DNA from 4 places in the Methylocaldum sp. RMAD-M genome. Region 4 is predicted to be linked to each of the others. Evidence: riboswitches for the same ligand, from Rfam matches in the RefSeq annotation. Region 4 holds a riboswitch; each other region holds the start of a gene.

Region 1 (2,200 bases), on a different contig from region 4:
CCTGAAGGATAGGCACGAGAACCGAAGAAACCAAGGTATCTTCAAGCACGCAGCGACCGTTTGTGCGGCCGGCAAATGATGCTGATTTGGCGGCCCAGACGAAGTCCAATAATCCATGGTCCGCTGAACGTAGTCCATAGATTACAAATATCGGGAAATATTCCCGCAAAAGCATGAATCTCGCAGTTTGTCCCGAATATCCCTGGTGTATTTGTCGATTGCCATCGAATAATTACGTTGTATGCCTTAAGCCTTGCGGGATTTCACAGGACAGACGATTAATGTCAAATAAGACAACAGATTATGATGATGTCATGCGCATTGAATTGTGGCATTTAACCTGCTCCCCACATAATGCGGTTTGTCGCGCATTGATATCCGCCATGGGCGCCCGGATACCTACGCATTAACGATACATTTGTTAATGCACTGATACTCGCTGCCTCTTTCCCGTGACATGCCTGTAAATTGGCATGTGTTCCCAGGTAAATTACGCTTTGCTTCCACCGTTCCCCGGTATTTTCAAATTACAGCTTGTTAGTCTCGGAATACCCCTGCTCACTGGCACGGTATCTGCTTTAGCAGCTTGACTTGCCCGATAAGAACGCCAGTTTTCGAGCCTTATTGTCATTGTCATTTCGGCGGTTCTTATCAGCGACGACTGGCGGTTGGGCGCATGCCTGTCCGTTGGCCCAGGATGATATCGGTCTCAGGGACGAGACGCCTTCGCCACCTCCGCCGCGAGGCGGACTCGGAAAGCCGCGGGTCTTGGTATTCAAGACGGCCGGGCCGCCTCTCCTGTGAGAGTTATTCAAGGGCTATGGATTTCTCGAGCCTGCCGCACAACCTCTCGATGTTTCAAATCACAGGAAAAAATCCATGCAAAAATTTGGGGTCAAGAAAATGCAGATCCGACAGACCATTCTCGCAGCGGCTGCCCTGATCATGGCCAATTCGGCCGATGCCGGTGTGTTGCACGGGGGAACTTTTAGCGTTACCTATGACAACCCGAACAACCTGTTGGAAGGACTAACCATCGGTCCTGGCGGGTTAACCGAATATTATGTCGCGAACTTCTTTCCCAAGGCGGTGGCCGATACTTACTCGACCATTGCGGATATCATAACGGTGCCCACCAACACCTACCCCGCGCCGTCAACGCTCGAATACGTCGTCAATCCCGCCGATCTGACCGGCACCGGAATTCCAACGGGCGCCGGCGGCCGCGCCAACAAGCCCACCACGTCGACCTGGGACGCCAGTCAGGATGCTTTGGTCGACTCGTCCGCCTTTATCGCCAACGGCCAGATCGGGTTGAACGGTGTCGTGATGACCCGTGGCAGTTTCACGGGTACATTGACGTCCGGAGATTACACCTTCGAATACAACGCGAATCGAAATGACGGCGTCAACAGCGGCTGGACCTTGTGGAACAACACGAGCTTCAGAACGTCCACTTACGATGCCCGCAACATCAGCGTTACCACCAATGGCGATGAATTGCTCATGACCGGGGAACTCTGGTGGTCACCCAATATGACCGCTTTCCTGTTCGGCGGCGACGGCTCGAACTCCGCCGGTAAAGCCGCTACCTTCACTCTGGTTTCGCCTGCCGTGGTTCCGGTGCCGGCAGCGGTCTGGCTGTTCGGCAGCGGCTTGTTAAGCCTGCTGGCCGGCGCCCGCCGAAAGTCGGTCCAGGCGGCTTTATCCGCTTGATCGCCGAATAGAGGCCGTCGACCCGGGCTGCCGAGCCGCCCGGGGAGCCGTCTATCGCGTTTATCCGGCCAATCGGCCGGATAAACGCTCCCACCTTCGACCTGTTACGGACTTATCCTCATGACTACACGCCACCGACTCTCGCGATTCGGCAAAACTCTTGCACCCTGTTTGACATTTCTAGCCGCATGGTTGGCATTCCTTCCGGCAACGGCGACCGCCGCCACCGTTTCCGGCGGCGCATTGATCATGAACCTGGACCGGGATGCGCTGGCCGCCGCTGTCTCCTTGGACGCGACCGATGCGCCTTCCATATATCTGGAGGAATTTTTCGATGCACAAGCCGCGGCGGTGCGCAACAACGCGCAAATTTTGGAAGATCATATTGTGCCGGGCGTCGGCGAAATCCCGGCCACGGGTCTCGAATTCGCCGTCAACGGCGCTACCGTCGACGTCCCGGTCGGCCGGAGAACCAAGCCGACCA
Region 2 (2,200 bases), on a different contig from region 4:
GGTTATAAGCGCCACCTGATCGGCGCCGTACTGGTTGCGTAAGGAGTGTACCTCATCCATTTTGCCATCGCTGGTGCCGGTGACATCCGACAAGCTGGTCGACATGTTGCCCGTCTCGGTATAGCTGACTTCGGCCATTTTTACCAAGTTCAACTGCATGTCCACCTGACTGTTCAGGTAGGCCTGATTGGCCTTGGTAACGGCGTTAATAATCTTGGCTTCTATGCCCGAGACGCCGCCAGCATTCACGCGGGCCTGAGGCGTGTAGACCACCAGCAGATCGATGACTTGGCCGGTGCTGGCGGCTGCGGTGGACGGGCTAGTCGAGGATGTCGTTGTACCGGCCAATTCACCGGCGGCATTAATATCCGGCGCGAGGGGTTCCGAATGCGGAGCGGTCTTGTTGGGATCGATCTGGCGGACGGCATGCGTTTTATTGCCGGCGTAGGCGATCTCGAACATTCTGCCGTCGTCCATCACGACGGTTCCGAACATCGCCTGCCCCCGAACGGCGAGGATCACCTCGCTGCTGCCTTCTTGCCCTTCGATATGACCGACCCAGGACAAACGGCCGTCGATGTCTTCGATACGATCGCGGATGGCGGTAACCGTGGTGTCGTTGAGCAGTTCGAGGGTGAGCGTATCGGCCTTCACCGCGTTGAAGTCGATGGCTACGCCCCGGCTGCGGCCCTTGATGGCTTTGATCTGCGCCTTGGCCTGCGTGGGCAGGGTCAGATTCGTGTCGCTGAATAAGCGCTGCGGCGGCGCCGCATGGACGACACCCACAATAGACGTTAAGGCTGCAAATACGCCAGCCAGTCCGAGGATATTTTTGCGGCGCGCAGCGGTGAACTTAGAATGCTGAGTCTTGTTGCTCACGTTGTGGTCCCCTAAGAGTCGAGTTGACGGCGATGGTCTCTGGGAACCCGCGGGGATGAGACAAACCAAAGCAACCTTTGGCTTGAGCTGGCAATCCCGCTGTCATAGGAGCCTGGCTCCCGTAGACCGGTAACTTTGCGCCACCACCTTTCGATGGTTTTGCCTTTTTCAGATCAAGCGGCATTAGGTCAGCGGCTCGATTTTTCTGTAGAAATAAGATTGGTCTAAATCTAGGGAATTTGTGTGATTGAGTCGGCAAAAAAGTGTTGTAGATTGTTTCATGTAGGCATTGATTGTTGTTTTTTATCAGTGGCCGTAATCGTTCGCCGGGTGGCTCCTCACCTTCGGATAAACGATGCATTGCTGCCCGTACCCCCCTTGGCACAGGTTAAGCGAATCGCAGCTTCTTTTGAGTTTGTAGCGTTGCTACGACACCGGAGTGGCTGACACGTCAAACGTTATCCGGTGCCATGGCGGTTTAGCACGCCGTATGCCAATCCGATGTTCGTTGGTGATCGGTCTGGCGAATCCTTGAATCTCTTGTATGCAGAGCAGGACTTGAGTCAGAAAATGACCGGTTCCATGGAGTGGCCGGGCAAAACATGTCTCCATTTGGCAACAGCCATGCGGCATGTGTCACTGGCCATTTCCAGGAAAAAACGAGAAAAACGCGTTATCCAGCGGCGATTTGTCCGATTATTCCGGCTGGCGACACTAGGAAGATCGTCTTGGAATGGCTAAGAGCGGAGCGGTTTGCAGTCCTGACTCGATTCACCCGAACTGTCATACGGGCACCCTTTGATGGATACGTATGATAGTTCGGGCTTAGAGCGTTTTTATCTCGCTCGTACGGCAAAACAGGCTTGGCCGAAGTCGTTGGCGCCTTCGGCTCGGGTGGATGGATTCAAGCATTCGTAGGTCGGCAATCCCTTCCCAATCGCAAACGGTCGCTTTGGTCGCGACCCTTCCGACGAAGACGCTCGACCGGGACATGGTGTCGGGAAGGGGGGCTTCGGCGCTCCAATCGCAAACGGTCATCCCAGGAGCGCTGGGATGACCCTTCCAATCGCAAACGGCCTGGCCGGGAGCGCCGGCCACGCCCTTCCCGAAGACGCCGTTTGCGATTGGAAGGGTCGCGACCAAAGCGACCGTTTGCGATTGGAAGGGATTCCCGACCTACTCGCGAGTGCCCGTACAGTAGGTATGAAAATGCCCTAAGTACATTCCGCAAATATTTGCGGAATCTCGACAGATTGGCGGGGTTGTCCTGCAGGTTGCCTATGCCGCAAGACTTCCCTGAATGTACTTAGATAACGAATTT
Region 3 (2,200 bases), on a different contig from region 4:
TGGGCGGCAGTCGGATTGTAAGCGTATACATTGGCAGCGGCGCCTAAAGAGGCAGCAACGGCCAGAGAAATGTGGCGAAGTTTCATATCGATCTCCAAAAATCGAGAAGTTTGCGTTTTATCGGAGGAACCGGGCTGCCCCCGAAGGCGGCGCCGCAGCGCCGCACGCCGAGGAACCCGGTATTTCAGGACAACTTAGGCGGTCCGGCGGCGGGAAAAGCCCACCAGCGCCGTCATGGCCGAACCCATCAGCCAGAGGGCCGGTGGCACCGGAACGGCGGACGGCGGCTCGCTCGCGAAGGACAGCGTGCCCAAGTCTTTATCGAGGAAGGCATAGCCCAGCACGCGATTATTGACGGTGGTCACTTGTCCACGGCCACCGCCCGTCGACCACACCTCGTACATAGCGAGCCACTGGCCAACCTCGGTATCCGTATCGATCGAACCATTCGCACCGCCCACGTTGCTGCCCCAGAAGTTGGGATAATCTCCTGGCTGACCCGTGACACTAAAAGTGGAGTTGTTGAGATTTACATCGAGATCAGTCTGATTGATATCCTGAATACGGAGATCCATCTGACCACGAACTGCCTGAGAGGTGGAATCTGTACCAAAGTCCGGATTGATTGTATCGACCGACAAGATGAAGTAATTACGGCCATTGGCGCCGCCCGTACCAAACTGCTGATCGGATTTCGCGCCCAAGCTGAACACCAGTGGGTTGCCGGTGGCGGCAAAATTAGCCCATTTCGCATCCGCGCCGAAGTTAGCCGTGAAGCTGGTCGGGTTGGCCGCGAACGCTTCGTAGGACCAGCCCGTATCAAAGGTGAAGGTTTCGCCTGCCGCCTGGTTCCACACGTTCAGGAACAGTTCGCCCTGAATGTCGCCCGCGTCGTTGATTTGGTTGCCGGGCTTACCATCATCGATGGCAGCGTTCGCTACGCCGGCCGAAAACGCCAGCGCGATGCCGGCCACCAAAGTTTTCAATTTATTCATTACCATTCCTCGTCTAGAATTGCGGTTGAAAATACCTTGCAGACATCTCCCCAAGGTCAATCTGCAGGGCTGTTTTCAGCCGGTCGCTTTTCGGCGACCGGCTTTTTTTGTGCCTTTTTCCTGGCACCGAAAACAAAAAAGCCGGGCTGCCATCAACGTTGGTGTGGCAACCCGGCTATCTTGCAATCAAGACCCGTGGCTTTCCGGCCCCGCCTCGCGACGAGTGTGGCTTTGTCCTAGCAACCCTCCTAGACCGGGCTCCTGCTCCCCGGCCGCAACTTGAACCGCACTGCGGTTTTCTTCCGTCCCTTTGAAGGCGAGACAGACTTTAATGTCGCTTTTTTACAACCAAGTTAAGTTTGTGTGACACCGATGAAATTTTTTGAAAAAACTCAACGCACGGCTCCCGCGCATCAACTAAGTCTTTGTTTTGGATTACATTTGCGTGCTGTGTTTTTTTTCAAAACCTTAAGTCGCAGATGATTGCAAGCTGCCCCGGCTGTAGCTTTTTCGCTGAACGACTTTACGGATTCGCAACATGAAGGCGGGGGAATTGAGGAAGGGCACCGCTGGATGTGACTTCTTCCGAAGCCTTGCCCGGTGTATCGGGTGGTAGGTCGGCAATCCTTTGCCGACAAATCCCGTCGGGAAGGGTCGCGATTAACGCGACCGTTTGCGATTGGAAGGGGCCGATTAAAGGCCCGTTTGCGATTGGAAGGGTGGCTCCGGCGTTCCTGGAAGGATCGGTTCGGTGCTCCCGAACCGATCGTTTGCGATTGGAGACACCGTTTGCGATTGGAAGGGATTCCCGACCTACTCCGCGGTTCGGTGCCAACCGGCCCGCAACCGATTGATCCGACATGCCTCCGTCGTTAGGCTGGTTCCCAAACTCCCGTTTGGGAACCGACGTTGAGAAGCTCCCGCTTCTCGATTCGAATGATGTTTCGAGAAGCTCGAGCTGCTCGGGTATAGCTCCCAGGCGGAAGCTTGGGAGCCAGCGAAAATCCATACCGGAATGGCGGTCCGCTGACCTGTATAGCAGCGACCGTTTGCCATCAAGCGCTGACGCTTAGCCGGGCCTGCATCCGGACGCCTTCGTCGGCAAGGGATTGCCGACCTACGGCCGCTCGTTTCGGCCTACATTTAGAGCCTTCCCAGTAGGTTTCAAAAACCCTTCGCCTCGGCTCAGGGCGAACGGCCTACTG
Region 4 (2,200 bases):
AGCGATCCGTTCGGCACCACCGGCGTAACTTATTTGACCCACGATTCAACCGTCGACGGGGTCAACGGTCTGACCTTCCTGGCGGAGGCCGGTCAGATTTATTCCATTTATCTGGGCGGTAGCGGCGGAGCCAATTGGAATCAAAACAAGGATCTTTACGTCTTGAACATCACGTCTTCTCCGGTTCCGATACCGGCCGCCATTTGGCTGTTCGGCAGTGCTTTGGCCGGGATGGGATTCGTCGGGCGGCACAGACACAAGGCCGTCGCCGCATGATGCGGGACAAGGCGGTCGAGCTTGCCTTCGAGGCTGGGCGCACCATGTGGCATGCGCCGGTGTCGGCGATATCCGGCCGTTTCATCGCCTCGGCCTCAGCCGATCGCCGCTTTGAAACGGTGTAGTGAAAGAGCTGGCTGACTGACCCTCCGGATGATTTGGGTCGCCACATGCTGGAATACCCGTAATAAAAATGCGGGATATCCAGCAGCTTCCGTCGTTTCCGTCATGGAAATAGCGTTATAGAGCGTTTTCCATCCCGGTGTACGGATTCGTTCCAGGAGGGAAGAACGTAGGTCGGCAATCCCTTGCCGACAAAGCCCTTCGCCGAGCCGATACGTCGGCAAGGGATTGCCGACCTACATATCCGAATCCCTTACACCGATTCGGAAAATGCTATATCAACGGTTTACCTCAGGCGCGCTTATTGCTCTTGGGGTATCGGCCGGTTCGACCGAATTCCGGTTCGAACGCGCTTTGTGCTACGGAAAACCCGAAAACCATTGCCGGGGAAGGGGAGCGTAGACCGTAGCAGGGCGGAGTCCCTTTTGCACCTGCCACTCCCGCCGCGAGGCGGGTTCGGAAAGCCACGGGTCTTGTGAGTTTGATCCCAAGACGGCCGGGCCGCCTCCCTCGGTGATGGGGAGATCGGAGCGCCTTCCGCTTTTGACGGGAGCGCTGCGGACATCGCTGCCTATGTGAAAACAAAGACCAACTCCATAGAACAGCACGAGGTAATTTCCTATGTCCAACAACAAAAACAAACTGACCAAAGCGGTGGCCATGGCCCTCGCCGGTACCGTCTTGTCCGTAGGCGCCGTTTCCGGCGCCCAGGCGCATACGATGTACAACACCTTCACCACCACTGAGCTGTCCGCCACCGACGGCTGGAACTATGGGGGTATAGGCAATCCGACCTATCCGACGGTATCGCCGGGTTGGGTCGGAACCGCCAGTGCCACCACGCTGCCTTTCGGCTATGCCGGTACGTCTCATCTGAACTGGGCGGCCGAGCTTCACTCGGCGGGCAACACGCTCGAAATCTCGAAAGCAGATGCAGTAACGCGTTACGGCTTCGCCGCGGAAATCGATACCGGCGCCGGGGCCTGGCAGGACGCAGGCGTCAATGGCAGCGGAGTTCCGACAGCCAACGGGCCGACCGGCTGGAGACATCAGACCGATATTGGCTTGATCAAGGCCGAAGAAACTATGTGGGTAACACTGAATCCCGTGGTGGTTACGGGAACCGGCTACGACATTCAGAACTTTGGCATCACCGTCTTCACCGGCATGGACTCCGGTACTGGCAGTTACTCTCATCACGGCTCCTGGAACTGCCCCGGATGCACACCCGCGAAACCTTACGAAGCCGATAACCCGTTCGGCACCGTAGGACTGAGCTACTTGACTCACGATGGCACCGTCGACGGTGTAGACGGTTTGACCTTTCTGGCCCTGGCCGGTCAGGTTTATTCCATCTACCTGGGCGGCGCCGGCGTGGGGAACTGGAGTCAGAACATCGCGGAGTACAGCTTGAATATCAGCACCGCACCGGTTCCGGTCCCCGCGGCGGTTTGGCTGTTCGGCAGCGCCCTCGCGAGTTTGGTCACGCTGGGACAGCGCCGCAAGAACGTCATGGCCGTTCCCGCCTGAAACAAGACCTCGACGTATGTACACGCCTTCCTTTCCGCGCTCTAAGCGGGGAACTTTTGTGTGGAATCACCCATGAGACTGCGTGATTTGCCACGTCGGTGGCGTTTGCATGCGATTTATCTGTTTGATTAGCAATGATTATTTAGTGGCATATTTATTGTTTCAGCAAAGGCCGGGTCCGCCGCTTAGGGGGCTCATAAAAAGACGCGATACACACGGATTCGCAAGGAATCGGCTGGCAGGGATCGCCCGAGGGATCTTTGTCGGGATG

The links. A riboswitch is a leader RNA that binds a small molecule or an ion and turns the genes downstream of it on or off. The one in region 4 is predicted to bind cyclic di-GMP.
Region 1: linked by a shared signal. The riboswitch ahead of JOD69_RS00680 (hypothetical protein) and the one ahead of JOD69_RS20345 (VPLPA-CTERM sorting domain-containing protein) in region 4 are both predicted to bind cyclic di-GMP.
Region 2: linked by a shared signal. The riboswitch ahead of JOD69_RS19460 (reprolysin-like metallopeptidase) and the one ahead of JOD69_RS20345 (VPLPA-CTERM sorting domain-containing protein) in region 4 are both predicted to bind cyclic di-GMP.
Region 3: linked by a shared signal. The riboswitch ahead of JOD69_RS22795 (hypothetical protein) and the one ahead of JOD69_RS20345 (VPLPA-CTERM sorting domain-containing protein) in region 4 are both predicted to bind cyclic di-GMP.

Annotation. Positions count from the first base shown of each region.
Region 1 covers NZ_JAFIBZ010000001.1:157,936-160,135, reverse strand. The annotation lists gene JOD69_RS00685 (class I SAM-dependent methyltransferase) at 1-12, shown strand, start outside; cyclic di-GMP riboswitch class I at 719-797, shown strand; gene JOD69_RS00680 (hypothetical protein) at 880-1,716, shown strand; gene JOD69_RS00675 (VPLPA-CTERM sorting domain-containing protein) at 1,837-2,200, shown strand, end outside.
Region 2 covers NZ_JAFIBZ010000026.1:69,127-71,326, reverse strand. The annotation lists gene JOD69_RS19460 (reprolysin-like metallopeptidase) at 1-879, opposite strand, end outside; cyclic di-GMP riboswitch class I at 966-1,053, opposite strand.
Region 3 covers NZ_JAFIBZ010000042.1:10,367-12,566, reverse strand. The annotation lists gene JOD69_RS22800 (hypothetical protein) at 1-86, opposite strand, end outside; gene JOD69_RS22795 (hypothetical protein) at 195-995, opposite strand; cyclic di-GMP riboswitch class I at 1,158-1,235, opposite strand.
Region 4 covers NZ_JAFIBZ010000029.1:54,225-56,424, reverse strand. The annotation lists gene JOD69_RS20350 (VPLPA-CTERM sorting domain-containing protein) at 1-276, shown strand, start outside; gene JOD69_RS25150 (hypothetical protein) at 273-401, shown strand; cyclic di-GMP riboswitch class I at 823-908, shown strand; gene JOD69_RS20345 (VPLPA-CTERM sorting domain-containing protein) at 1,021-1,929, shown strand.